3 regions of the Serratia sp. GW822-FHT06E05 genome follow, and region 3 is predicted to be linked to each of the others. Evidence: predicted binding sites of a transcription regulator. Region 3 holds the regulator's gene; each other region holds the start of a gene.

Region 1 (4,456 bases), on a different contig from region 3:
CTTAACCAAAGGTTGATCGCTGGCGGCGGTTTTGAATTTCGCCATGTACTGCGGCTGGAAGATGCACATGCGCAGCACGGTACGGTATTCACCGTTAACGAAGAATTCGTCAATCAGCTCGCCTTCGACTTCAAAGCCCAATTTGCTGTAGATGTGGATTGCCTTCGGGTTTTCTTTATCGACGATCAGGTACAGCTTGTACAGGTTCAGTACCGAGAAACCGTAGTCCATCGCCAGCTTGGCGGCGATAGTGGCGTAGCCTTTGCCCTGATGCGTCGGGTCGATGATGATCTGAAATTCCGCGCGGCGGTGGATATGGTCGATCTCCACCAGTTCCACCAGCCCGACCTTGGCACCCTGGTGTTCGATGATAAAGCGGCGTTCGCTCTGGTCGTGGATATGTTTGTCGTAGAGATCGGAAAGTTCTACGAAGGCTTCATAGGGTTCTTCAAACCAGTAGCGCATCACGCTGGCGTTGTTGTCCATCTGATGGACAAACGTCAAATCATCCCGTTCCAGTGGGCGTAGCCTGACGTTGGTAGTGCTGGACATGGGGGTTCCTCAATGTCGTTATTGATAGGGGCGGTTGCCACTGTGGGCAAGTATAACGTCGGCGATGGGTTGCGGCGAAAAAAAAACGGCGCCGTGAGCGGCACCGTTTAGAAGGGGTTAAGATTGGCTTTTTAGTCTGCCGCATGCCCTTGTTCGGGCAGGCGCTCGCCATCCAGCCAGGCGGCGTTATCGCGCATCGCCAGGCGGCCTTCGACAAACCAGTTCACCACCAGCGGGTAAAGGGTATGTTCCTGAGACTGTACCCGTTCAACCACCTCGTCTTCCTCGTCACCGGGGAAGATTGGCACCTTGGCCTGCAGGATCACCGGGCCGCCGTCGAGCTGTTCGGTCACGAAGTGCACCGAAGTGCCGTGTTCGCTGTCGCCGTTGTCGATGGCCTGACGGTGAGTATGCAGCCCAGGGTATTTGGGCAGCAGGGAAGGGTGGATATTCAGCATGCGTCCGGCATAGCGCTGCACGAACTGCGGGCTGAGAATGCGCATGTAACCGGCCAGCACCACCAGATCCGGTTGGTATTGGTCGATGGCATCCGCCAGGGCGACGTCAAACGCGGCCCGGTCGGCAAAGGCCTTGGCGTCCAGTGCATGAGCGGCAATACCTGCCGCTTCTGCACGCTGCAAACCGTAAGCCTGCGCCCTGTTGCTGAACACCGCCACAATCTCGCCGGCAATTCTGCCCTGCTGGCAGGCGTCAATCAGCGCCTGGAGATTACTCCCCTGGCCGGAGACCAACACCACGATCTTTTTCATCCGTTGATGACCACTTGTTGTTCGTCAGAAGAAGCGGTCAGTTTACCGATCTTCCACGCTTTTTCACCGGCTGCGGTCAACAATGCGATGGCGGATCCCACGGCTTCTTCCGGCAGCGCGATCACCATGCCCACGCCACAGTTAAAGGTGCGGTACATTTCGTGACGGCTGACGTTGCCGTTTTGCTGCAGCCAGTTGAAGACGGCCGGCCATTGCCAGCTGGATTCTTCGATCACGGCCTGCATGCCTTCCGGCAGCACGCGCGGGATGTTTTCCCAGAAGCCGCCACCGGTCAGGTGGGCGATAGCGTGCACGTCGATTTTCTCGATCAGCTCCAGCACCGATTTCACGTAAATTTTGGTCGGCGCCAGCAGGTGGTCCGCCAGCGGTTTGCCTGAAAGTAAGGTAGTGGTCGGGTCGGTGTTGCTGACTTCCAGAATTTTGCGTACCAGCGAGTAGCCGTTGGAGTGCGGGCCGGAAGCGCCCAGGGCGATCAGTGCGTCGCCGGACTGCACCTTGCTGCCGTCGATAATCTCGGACTTTTCGACCACGCCGACGCAAAAGCCGGCCACGTCGTAGTCTTCGCCGTGGTACATGCCCGGCATTTCAGCGGTTTCACCGCCCACCAGAGCACAGCCAGACTGCTTACAGCCTTCGGCGATGCCGGTGATCACGCTGGCCGCGGTGTCCACGTCCAGTTTGCCGGTGGCAAAGTAATCCAGGAAGAACAGCGGCTCAGCGCCCTGAACCACCAGGTCGTTCACACACATTGCGACCAGATCGATGCCGATGGTGTCGTGTCGTTTCAGGTCCATCGCCAGACGCAGCTTGGTGCCTACGCCGTCGGTACCGGAAACCAGTATCGGCTCGCGGTATTTCTGCGGCAACGCACACAGGGCGCCAAAACCGCCCAGACCACCCATCACTTCCGGGCGGCGGGTCTGTTTTACTACACCTTTGATGCGGTCTACCAATGCATTGCCAGCATCGATATCGACACCTGCGTCTTTATAGCTGAGAGAGGTTTTGTCGGTCACTGCGCGATCCCCACGACGGTTTGCGGTTTGAATACTGTGCTTCCGGCATTGATTCCGGAATAAGGCGCGGCAATTCTAACAGCGCAGGCAAACGTTTGCGAGTGGCTTGTGAACCAGCTCCGCTTTTTCGTCATCTATACTGTTATTCAAACTTTTGTTGATCCCGATCGGGCTATTGTGGGTGGCGCAGTCGGCAAAAGGAGGTATAATCCGGCGATTTTTTTGGCCGTAAACCACCTTAATAGGAGAAAAATGATGAAGATCGTTGAGGTGAAACACCCGCTGGTGAAACACAAGCTTGGCCTGATGCGTGAAAATGATATCAGCACCAAACGCTTCCGTGAGCTGGCCTCAGAAGTGGGTAGTTTGCTGACCTATGAAGCGACCGCCGATCTGGAAACAGAGAAAGTCACCATCGATGGCTGGTGCGGCCCGGTTGAAATAGACCAGATTAAAGGGAAAAAAATTACCGTTGTGCCTATTCTGCGTGCCGGTCTGGGCATGATGGAAGGGGTATTGGAAAACGTACCGAGCGCACGTATCAGCGTGGTTGGCGTTTACCGTGACGAAGAAACTCTGGAGCCGGTGCCGTATTTCCAAAAGCTGGTGTCCAACATCGAAGAGCGTTTGGCACTGGTTGTCGACCCTATGCTGGCTACCGGCGGCTCGATGATCGCCACTATCGATCTGCTGAAGAAAGCCGGCTGCAACAGCATCAAGGTGCTGGTGCTGGTTGCCGCGCCGGAAGGGATCGCCGCGCTGGAGAAAGCGCACCCGGACGTCGAGCTGTATACGGCCTCCATCGATCAATGCCTGAACGAGAAGGGCTACATCGTACCGGGCCTGGGTGATGCGGGCGACAAGATATTTGGTACCAAATAAACAAAAATAAAGCCGACTGATGAGTCGGCTTTTTAATGCTCGTCGTCTTTCAAGCTACAGCGTTGTTGTCTGCGGGCGCTAACCCCAGTCACTTATTATAAATAAGCTCCTGGGGATTAACGCCCTTGCCGCCTAGCTGTAACTTGAAATCCATTGAGCATATATCATTAGGCTTACACAACTGATAACGACCCAGAGGAAAAACATCCATGACCCGTCGCGTGATAGGCGTAAGCGAACGCCCGCCGCTACTCCAGACTATTCCGCTCAGCTTCCAACACCTGTTCGCCATGTTTGGCGCGACCGTGCTGGTGCCTATTTTGTTCAAGATTAACCCGGCGACGGTGTTGCTGTTTAACGGCGTCGGAACCTTGCTGTACCTGTTTATCTGCAAGGGCAAGATCCCGGCCTATCTCGGCTCCAGCTTTGCGTTTATTTCCCCGGTGCTGCTGCTGTTGCCGTTGGGTTATGAAGTGGCGTTGGGCGGTTTTATCATGTGCGGGGTGCTGTTTTGCCTGGTCGCGTTGCTGGTAAAAAAAGCCGGTACCGGCTGGCTGGACGTCATTTTTCCTCCAGCGGCGATGGGGGCGATTGTGGCGGTCATCGGCCTGGAATTGGCCGGTGTGGCGGCGAACATGGCGGGCTTGTTGCCGGCTGACGGCGTCAGCGCAGACACCACTACCATCACTATCTCGCTGGTGACGCTGGGCGTGACCATCCTGGGTTCCGTGCTGTTCCGCGGTTTTCTGGCGATTATCCCGATCCTGATCGGTGTGCTGGTAGGGTATGCGCTGTCGTTCTTTATGGGCGTGGTGGATCTGACCCCGATCCGCGAGGCGCACTGGTTCGCGCTGCCGACGTTCTACACCCCGCGTTTTGAATGGTTCGCCATCTTCACCATCCTGCCGGCGGCGCTGGTGGTGATCGCCGAGCACGTCGGCCACTTGGTGGTGACTGCGAATATCGTCAAAAAAGACCTGCTCCGTGACCCTGGCCTGCACCGTTCAATGTTCGCTAATGGCATATCGACAGTGATTTCAGGCTTCTTCGGTTCCACACCAAATACCACCTACGGTGAGAATATCGGCGTGATGGCTATCACCAAGGTATACAGCACCTGGGTGATCGGCGGCGCGGCGGTTCTGGCCATTCTGCTGTCCTGCGTCGGTAAACTGGCGGCGGCTATCCAGGCGGTACCGGTGCCGGTGATGGGCG
Region 2 (4,456 bases), on a different contig from region 3:
TTCCGCCGCCGTCAACCCGGCCTCGCCGGTCAGTGCACCGAGAATATCGCCAGGACGGATCTTGGCTTTACGCCCGCCGTCGATGCACAGGGTGACCATTTCGGCTTCCAGCGTGGTGTTTCCCGCACCGCTTAACTCGGACACCGGGGCCCAGTTAACTCTGATCTGCAGATACTCTTCAATCGCATGCGCACGCGTCATTTCCTGTGGCGTACACAGGCTGATCGCCAGGCCGCTCAAGCCGGCACGGCCGGTACGGCCGATGCGGTGCACGTGCACTTCCGGATCGAACGCCAGCTCGTAGTTGACCACCAACTCCAGCTCTTTAATATCCAGACCGCGCGCAGCAACGTCAGTCGCTACCAGCACACGGCAGCTGCGGTTGGCAAAACGCACCAGCACCTGATCGCGATCGCGCTGTTCCAGATCGCCATGCAGCGCCAGGACATTAATGCCTCGCGCTTCCAGCGCTTCGTACACGCTCTGGCAATCGCGTTTGGTGTTGCAGAACACTACGCAAGAAGAAGGTTGGTAATGACGAATCGCCGACACCAATACCGCCGGGCGTTGATCGCGGGTCGTTTCGTAGAAACGTTGTTCGATGGTGGTTTGCTCTTCACCGTCGTCCACTTCCACATTCAACGGCTCGCGCTGCACGCGAGCGCTGATGCGTTCGATCCCGCTCGGATAGGTTGCGGAGAACAGCAGCGTCTGACGTTGCGGCGGCGTGTAGCTGATCACATCGTCGATATCGTCGGCAAAGCCCATGTCCAGCATGCGGTCGGCTTCGTCCAGCACCAGCACCTTCAGTTCATCCAGCACCAGCGTTTTCTTGCGCAGGTGTTCCTGAATACGCCCCGGCGTGCCCACCACAATATGCGGCGCGTGCACCAGCGAATCGAGCTGCGGCCCCATCGGTTGGCCCCCACACAGGGTCAGAATTTTGATGTTCTGAGTGAAGCGCGCCAGACGACGCAATTCTTTGCTCACCTGGTCCGCCAGCTCACGCGTCGGGCACAGGATCAGTGCCTGAGCGGCCACTTGGGAAACGTTGATTTTGTCCAGCAGGCCAATGCCGAACGCCGCCGTTTTACCGCTGCCGGTTTTTGCTTTGGCACGTACGTCCTGCCCTTTCAGGATGGCGGGCAATGCGGCAGCCTGCACCGGCGTCATTTCGGCATACCCCAGTTCGTTGAGGTTGGCCAACTGTTCGGCTGGCAGCGGCAGGGAAGAAAAAGAAACTGTGCTCACGGCGATAACTCTTATATGGCAAATGGAATGGCGGCGCGCCCACGGTAGCACCGAATCAACCGCAGATGATAACAGAGATAGTCAGGATTACGGATTTCACGCATAAAAAAAGCCATCAGTCGGGGTTTTACCCCAGAAACCGATAACGCGTTTGCCACCGGCTGCACACGCAAACGTTTTCGTTTATACTGCTCGCCTACAATCAGACCGCATTACTCTCCACAGATCCAGGTACGAGACTATGTTAACTATTGGAACCGCCCTGCGCCCCTCCGCCACCCGCGTTATGCTGCTCGGCTCCGGCGAGCTGGGTAAAGAAGTTGCCATCGAATGCCAGCGTTTGGGGCTGGAAGTGATTGCCGTAGATCGTTACGCCAATGCCCCGGCCATGCACGTCGCCCATCGCAGCCACGTTATTAACATGCTGGACGGCAACGCGCTGAAAGCCGTGATTGAACAGGAACGTCCTGATTACATCGTGCCGGAGATCGAAGCTATCGCTACCGGCATGCTGGTTGAACTGGAGCAGCAAGGGCACCGTGTGGTGCCGTGCGCAGAAGCGACGCGCCTGACCATGAACCGCGAAGGCATCCGTCGCCTGGCGGCAGAAACACTCGGCCTGCCGACCTCCAGCTACCGTTTTGCCGACGGTGAAGAAGCCTTCCGTCAGGCCGTCGACCAAATCGGCTACCCATGCATCATCAAACCTGTCATGAGCTCTTCCGGTAAGGGCCAAAGCCTGATCCGCAGCCCGGAGCAGCTGAAAACCGCCTGGGATTACGCCCAACAGGGTGGCCGTGCCGGCGGGGGACGGGTGATTGTCGAAGGCCTGGTGAAGTTCGATTTTGAAATCACTCTGCTGACCATCAGCGCCGTCGATGGCGTACATTTCTGCGCACCGATCGGACACCGTCAGGAAGACGGGGATTACCGTGAGTCCTGGCAGCCGCAGCAGATGAGCGAACTGGCGCTCAGCCGCGCGCAGGCCATTGCGGAAAACGTGGTGAAGGCACTGGGTGGATTTGGCCTGTTCGGCGTCGAGCTGTTTGTCTGTGGCGACGAAGTGATTTTCAGCGAGGTTTCACCGCGCCCACACGATACCGGCATGGTGACCCTGATTTCACAAGACCTGTCTGAATTTGCACTGCACGTGCGTGCTTTCCTCGGTCTGCCGATTGGCGCGATCCGTCAGTTCGGCCCTTCTGCCTCGGCGGTGATCCTGCCACAGCTTACCAGTAGCGACCTGCGTTTCAGCGGGCTGGATCGTGCACTGACCGGCCACAATCAGCTGCGTTTATTCGGCAAGCCGGAAATTGAAGGTCAACGTCGGATGGGCGTCGCGTTGGCGACAGCTGAAAATATCGAGTTGGCGGTAGAGTCGGCCAAGCAGGCTGCTGCTGCGGTGGTCATTGAAGGTTAAGGCTTTGGGGCCGGCTTGCCGGCCCCTGCAACATCAATAGTTTTCGTCTTCTTCCGAGTCGTCATCACCCTGGTCTTCCGGGCGTTCCTGATACTCTTCATCGTCATCTTCGTCATCGAACATCACGCTAACCTGGTCACCCTGATGTTTTTCACGGATTTCCTGCGCAACCCGTGCGATGGCTTCACCACTGCTCATGCCTTGTTCCATCAGCTGATGGATACGATCCGCAGCTTCCTGCTGCTCTAGATGGCTTAACGACGGCATACCTGCAAGCATGTGTTTCTCTCCGGTAAAATGGAGGGCGAGTATACCCCTTAAACCGGCGGATCCCAACGCCTGTTATTCAGCGGCCGGTTGTGAGCAATGATCGCCGTGTCGCCACTGTTTCAGGCGATGCAACCAGAGCATGACGTGCCAGCCCTGCTTAAGGCCGCGCGCGTTGGTGGACATTGCGCGATCGATACCGCGCTGGTAGAACTCATCGGTGATCCGGCACTGCGCCGCCAGTTCGGGCTCACGGCGAATGCTGTGACAAATTCCCAAGGCTTCACGGGTGATCTGCCAGTGAAAAGCAGGACGGATACTGATTTTCCGCGCATAGCGCTGGTTCAACGCCACCAGCATCTCCACTATTTTCATATAATGGCGTTGATATTCAACGTTGGCCTGGCCTGTCCGGCGACGGTTGCTGATCGATTTATCGTGCACTCGCTGGCGATACAACGTTTTACTGAGATATTTCACCCGCTGCGCATTAAACATCACCTCGGTGGTCCAGGGAATATCCTGGTGGTGCAAACCCGGTTCAAAATACAACCGATGCTGTTTAATAAAATCAAGGCGATATACCGCCAGCCAGACCACATGAATAAATTTTCTCGATTTGAGCGCACGTTCCAACCATTTCACTCCGCTAATAACGCCGGTGTCGCCCAAGCGGTTTTGCGGAATAATCGGTTGCAGTTCATCGTGGTCGGTGAAATAACGTTCACCGTTGCACTGCATGACATCCAATTGATTTTCTTCAGCCATTTCAATCAGAGTTGCATACATTTCCGGCGCCAGTAAATCATCCGCGTCGGGAAATGCCACATATTTTCCGCGTGCTACAGCCAACCCGGCATTGCGCGCACAGGATACGCCCGCATTGAGCTGGTCAATAACGGTAATATGAGGATGCCGTTGTGCATAGCGGTGGGCGATATCACCAGAGCCGTCGGTGGATCCGTCGTTGACGATGATCACCTCCAGGCGCCGCTCCTGTTGGGCTAACAGCGAGGCCAAAAACGGCTCAAACAGTTCACCCACGTTATGTAACGGGACGATGACACTCAGCATTAGGGGCATAGGCAGCTCTTCGCAAAAAGTAACGAATGAATATCTCTATTTTTTAAAAATATCAGGGTGCAATTAAATTAGAACGCAGTGCCCGGCGATAAAATGGGTATAAATGCGTCTTGTTACTGTTATAGTTTTATACGAAACGTGCTCTTTTTGGGTATTTATCGTCCGGGAACCGGTATTATCAGGCAATGTCATAAGTTCGCCTGATATTTTTGTGATCTCAATCAAAAGTAATAACGCAATAAAACTAATTACTAGGATTTAATTTATAAAACCCGATTCCAATGGATAAGATATATCCGAGTCATTAATTGATAACGCAGTTTTTAACATATTGGATTATAGTTGAAGTCGCAAAAAATGCTTCATTTGCAAATTTGTTGATTCATTGTTTATGTGAAGTGTGCTTTGTCCACACATGCCAGGACATGCGCCTAT
Region 3 (4,456 bases):
AAATGGCTCCGTTGACCAACGCCATCACGCAGAACGGAATTAACAACGTAGTGAGCGTGGGCTGAGTCAGGGTGGCAACCAGATATAATGCAACCATACTGACGCCATAAACTACCAGCAGCCAAGGCAACAAGGTGTTGCCATTCATGCGGTTCAATGCGGTACGACAGCCATAGCCCCCTAATAAGAACGCCAGCGTCTGCGGCACATAGCTCAGACCGATGTCGTTCGGGCTATAACCCATATCACCAAGAATAAACGGTGAACCTGTCAGCCACGCGAAGAAGCCGGCAGAACAGGCGGCAAAGATCATAACGTTGCCACTGAAGATGCGTGACTTTAATAGTTGGAAGAAACTGAGCGCGCTTTTCTTATTGTCGTCGGAAGGCACGGTTTTGGCGCTTTCTTTCAGCAGCAGCGTCGGCAATAGCAGAAGCACGGTAATGCCCAGCAACACGGCGAAAATGGCGCGCCAGCCCATGTGGTTCAGCAACCAGGCACCCACCAACGGCGCCAGCGCCGGTGAAAGGGCTACCAGCGGCATAATGGTCGCGAACACGCGGTTAGCCTTGCCTTCGCGATAGCGGTCAATTACCAAGGCCTGCCAGGTAACGGCAGCGGAGCAAACCCCAATCGCCTGGATAAAGCGCAGCGACCAAAGTTGCACGGCATTTTGCACCCACAGCATGCCAAGGCAGCCGAGGGCAAAGAGCGCCAGACCGATCAGCAACACCGGTTTACGGCCGAGGCGATCGGAAAGCGGGCCCCACAGCAGTTGTGCAAAGGCAAACCCGGCCAGGAAGATGCTCAGGCTGGCGCTGATTGCCCCGGCAGAAATCTGCAGATCTTGCTGCATCATGCCGAAGGCGGGCAGGTACATATCGGTGGCCAGGTATCCCAGCATGCTCAGGCCGGCAAGGTAGAACATAAAACCAAAGGAATTTCGCATGGTATTTCTCGTTAATATTTTATTGTCGCAGGTTTTTAGCGCCGGCAAGTGTATCCGGCTGGATCTCTGCTTGTGAAACGGTAATATTTGCGAGGTGCTGTTAAAAAAATTGAAGGCAAGAGCTATGTGGTCTGAATATTCCCTGGATGTCGTCGATGCGGTGGCCCGCACCGGCAGTTTCAGCGCAGCGGCGCAGGAGCTGCATCGGGTACCGTCGGCGGTAAGTTATACGGTGCGGCAGTTGGAGCAATGGCTGGCGGTACCGCTGTTTGAGCGCCGTCATCGCGACGTGGAACTGACACCGGCGGGCGTGCTGTTTATTCAGGAAGCGCGTGGTGTCATCAAAAAAATGCTCGACACGCGCCGACAGTGCCAACAGGTCGCTAACGGCTGGCGGGGCCAATTGAAAATAGCGGTGGATATCATCGTTAAACCCCAACGCAGTCGCCAATTGGTGCTGGATTTTTACCGCCATTTCCCCGACGTCGAATTGCTGGTTCAGCCGGAGGTGTTTAATGGCGTATGGGATGCGCTGGTGGACGGTCGTGCCGATATGGCGATCGGCGCCACAAGGGCGGTGCCGGTGGGCGGCGGTTTCGCCTTTCGCGATATGGGAGATATGCGTTGGTTGTGCGTGGCCAGTCCGCATCACCCGCTGGCCGCGATAGAGGGGCTGTTGAACGACGATCAACTTCGGCCTTTTCCGTCGCTGTGCCTGGAAGATACCTCGCGCAACCTGCCCAAGCGCGTGACCTGGACGTTGGACAACCAGCGCCGCCTGGTGGTGCCGGACTGGGCTTCTGCGGTGGACTGCCTGTGTGCCGGGTTGTGCGTTGGTATGATGCCCGCGCATCAGGTATTGCCTTTGGTGCAGCGCGGGGAGTTGGTGGCGCTACAGTTGCAACAGCCATTTCCCGCCAGTCCTTGTTGCCTGACCTGGCAGCAAAATACGCCGTCACCGGCTATGGCCTGGTTGCTGGATTATCTGGGAGACAGTGAAACCTTGAATCAGGAGTGGCTAAGCGAAGAATGACGCCGGAAACCGTGAGAGTTTCCGGCGCAGATAATTAGCGGCGATAATCGATGAACGGACCGTCAGCGACCGAACGGCGCTCAACCAGCTTGGGATGAACCTCAATCACCTGCGACTCTTCACGCTTGCTGATGATGCGATCCAGCAGCATGGTGAAGGCCATCTCGCCCAAACGCTCTTTGGGCTGATGAATGGTGGTCAGTGCCGGGGTAAAGTAGCGGGCGTTTCGCACGTTATCGTAGCCAATCACCGATATGTCTTGTGGTACGCGCAGGCCAAGTTCATCGGCGGCGCAGATCGCACCCATGGCCATGATATCGCCACCGCAGAAGACTGCGGTAGGACGTTGTTTCTGCGACAGTATCTGATGCATGGCCTTGTAACCAGATTCCGGCTCAAAGTCGCCCTGAACAATCCACTCTTCACGCACGTCGATATTGGCTTCTTCCATGGCTTTTAAAAAACCCTGATGGCGTCCGCCACCGGTATTACGCGCCAGTTGACCCGGAATGGCCCCGATATCGCGGTGGCCGCGTTCAATCAGGTAACGCCCGGCCAGATAGCCGCCTTCAAAGGCGTTATCGATAATGGTGTCGGTAAAGTCACCGCGTGCGGCGCCCCAATCCATGACGACCATCGGGATATTGCGATAATCTTCCAGCATGCCGAGCAGTTGGTCCGGGTATTCCGAACACATGACTAACAGGCCATCGACGCGCTTTTGCGCCAACATCGCCAGATAGGCGCGTTGTTTGTCCAGATTGTTATGTGAGTTGCACAGGATCAGCGTATAGCCTTTGCTGTAGCAGCTGTTTTCCACCGCCTCGATCACTTCGGCAAAGTAAGGTGCTTCGCTCGATGTGGCCAGCAGACCAATAGATTTGGTGTGATTGACCTTGAGGCTGCGCGCCACGGCGCTGGGTGAATAGTGCAGCTCTTTGATCGCGGCGCCAACGGCCGCTTTTGTTTCTTCGGCGACGAAACGAGTCTTATTGATGACGTGCGAAACGGTGGTGGTGGAAACGCCAGCGCGTTTGGCCACATCTTTAATCGTTGCCATGTAAAGAATGACTCCTGAACTCACATGTTGCAGTATGTAAGTGTGATGTTAATCGTTTGCCTGCGTAGATCCTTCTCCAAAGAAGCGAAAACTGAGTTTTTAGTGTGTTGAAGTCGTCAGCGCTTGGTCAGGAGGGGCATTTTGCCGGTACACAGTTGTGAACTGCGAATTTTGTCCCATATTGAGCAAAAGGGGAAGAGGTAATCGGTATTATAAACTGGGAAATGATAACAAGATTTTATCGGCCAACTGTGGGAAAATGGTTTAACACATTAATTGTGTGCCTTTTACCCTTGGGAAACCCAATCTGAAAAGGAGTTGTAATGGATACCGATTTGAAAATGTCACTGTTCACCACCCTGGGTGCGCTGGCTGTGATTATCGCTTTTAGCTTCACCGCAGCATTGAACTGATACTCTTCAGTCAACCAGGCGCAGTTCGCTACGCCTGGTTGTATTTTCCCCGCGTTACGCCAGATTTTCCTCCACAAATGCCCAGTTAACCAGCGCCCAGAAGTTTTCCAGGTAGGCCGGTCGTGCGTTGCGATAATCGATGTAGTAGGCGTGTTCCCAAACGTCGACGGTCAGTAACGGTTTGTCTTCACCTGTCAACGGCGTGGCCGCATTCGACGTATTAACAATCGCCAGCGAGCCATCCGGCTTTTTCACTAACCAGGTCCAGCCTGCGCCAAAGTTTTTCACCGCGGCGTCGCTGAATAGTTCCCGGAAGGCGGTGAAAGAACCAAAAGCCTGGTTGATCGCGGCAGCCAATTTGCCCTGAGGCTCTCCACCGCCCTGAGGTGACAGGCAGTGCCAATAGAAGGTGTGATTCCATACCTGGGCCGCATTGTTGAAGATGCCGCCGCTGGAAGCCTTGATGATTGCCTCAAGGGATAATCCTTCAAACTCGCTGCCTTTCAGCAAATTGTTCAGGTTGACCACATAGGCGTTGTGATGCTTGCCGTAGTGGTATTCCAGGGTTTCTGCCGAAATGTGCGGTTCGAGGGCATTTTTTTCATAAGGTAGTGCGGGCAGTTCAAACGACATTGCTTCCTCCTTGTACAGTGTCAACTCGCCGCTAAAGCAACGGACTTTAAATTGACCTGTTTTTATTGTGGGTATTTAGCTTAGCAATTTTCGCGCTGAAATACAGTGGGGGCGGGCTAAAGGATTGGGTGCTTTAGGGACAGCAGGAAAATCAGTCAGGGGAGAGCGGCTGGGCAAGCCAGCCGCCAAAGAAATTATCGAATGGTTTTCGGTGTTACTACACGGCGGGCGCCGATGTAATGGTTTTGCCAGTAGTCATTGTCGAGTTGGCTGATCCGAATTTCTTCACCGGTACGCGGTGACTGAATAAATTTGCCGTTGCCCAGATAAACGCCAACATGGTCTGCCACGCCGCGGTTATTAATGCG

What was found. The regulator PurR, encoded in region 3, represses purine synthesis genes. The targets are predictions, from matches to a motif close to CANGCAAACGTTTGCNTG.
Region 1: purM (phosphoribosylformylglycinamidine cyclo-ligase) is a predicted target of PurR. The motif match lies at 2,444-2,461, and genes of this name have one in related genera.
Region 2: purT (formate-dependent phosphoribosylglycinamide formyltransferase) is a predicted target of PurR. The motif match lies at 1,418-1,435, and genes of this name have one in related genera.

Annotation. Positions count from the first base shown of each region.
Region 1 covers NZ_JBXALM010000005.1:250,086-254,541, forward strand. The annotation lists gene speG (spermidine N1-acetyltransferase) at 1-552, opposite strand, end outside; gene purN (phosphoribosylglycinamide formyltransferase) at 684-1,322, opposite strand; gene purM (phosphoribosylformylglycinamidine cyclo-ligase) at 1,319-2,359, opposite strand; gene upp (uracil phosphoribosyltransferase) at 2,615-3,241, shown strand; gene uraA (uracil permease) at 3,451-4,456, shown strand, end outside.
Region 2 covers NZ_JBXALM010000002.1:138,179-142,634, forward strand. The annotation lists gene dbpA (ATP-dependent RNA helicase DbpA) at 1-1,251, opposite strand, end outside; gene purT (formate-dependent phosphoribosylglycinamide formyltransferase) at 1,493-2,671, shown strand; gene AC1RKC_RS08265 (YoaH family protein) at 2,705-2,950, opposite strand; gene AC1RKC_RS08270 (glycosyltransferase) at 3,014-4,021, opposite strand.
Region 3 covers NZ_JBXALM010000001.1:589,753-594,208, reverse strand. The annotation lists gene punC (purine nucleoside transporter PunC) at 1-949, opposite strand, end outside; gene punR (DNA-binding transcriptional activator PunR) at 1,074-1,982, shown strand; gene purR (HTH-type transcriptional repressor PurR) at 2,017-3,042, opposite strand; gene cydH (cytochrome bd-I oxidase subunit CydH) at 3,366-3,455, shown strand; gene sodB (superoxide dismutase [Fe]) at 3,510-4,088, opposite strand; gene AC1RKC_RS02645 (C40 family peptidase) at 4,283-4,456, opposite strand, start outside.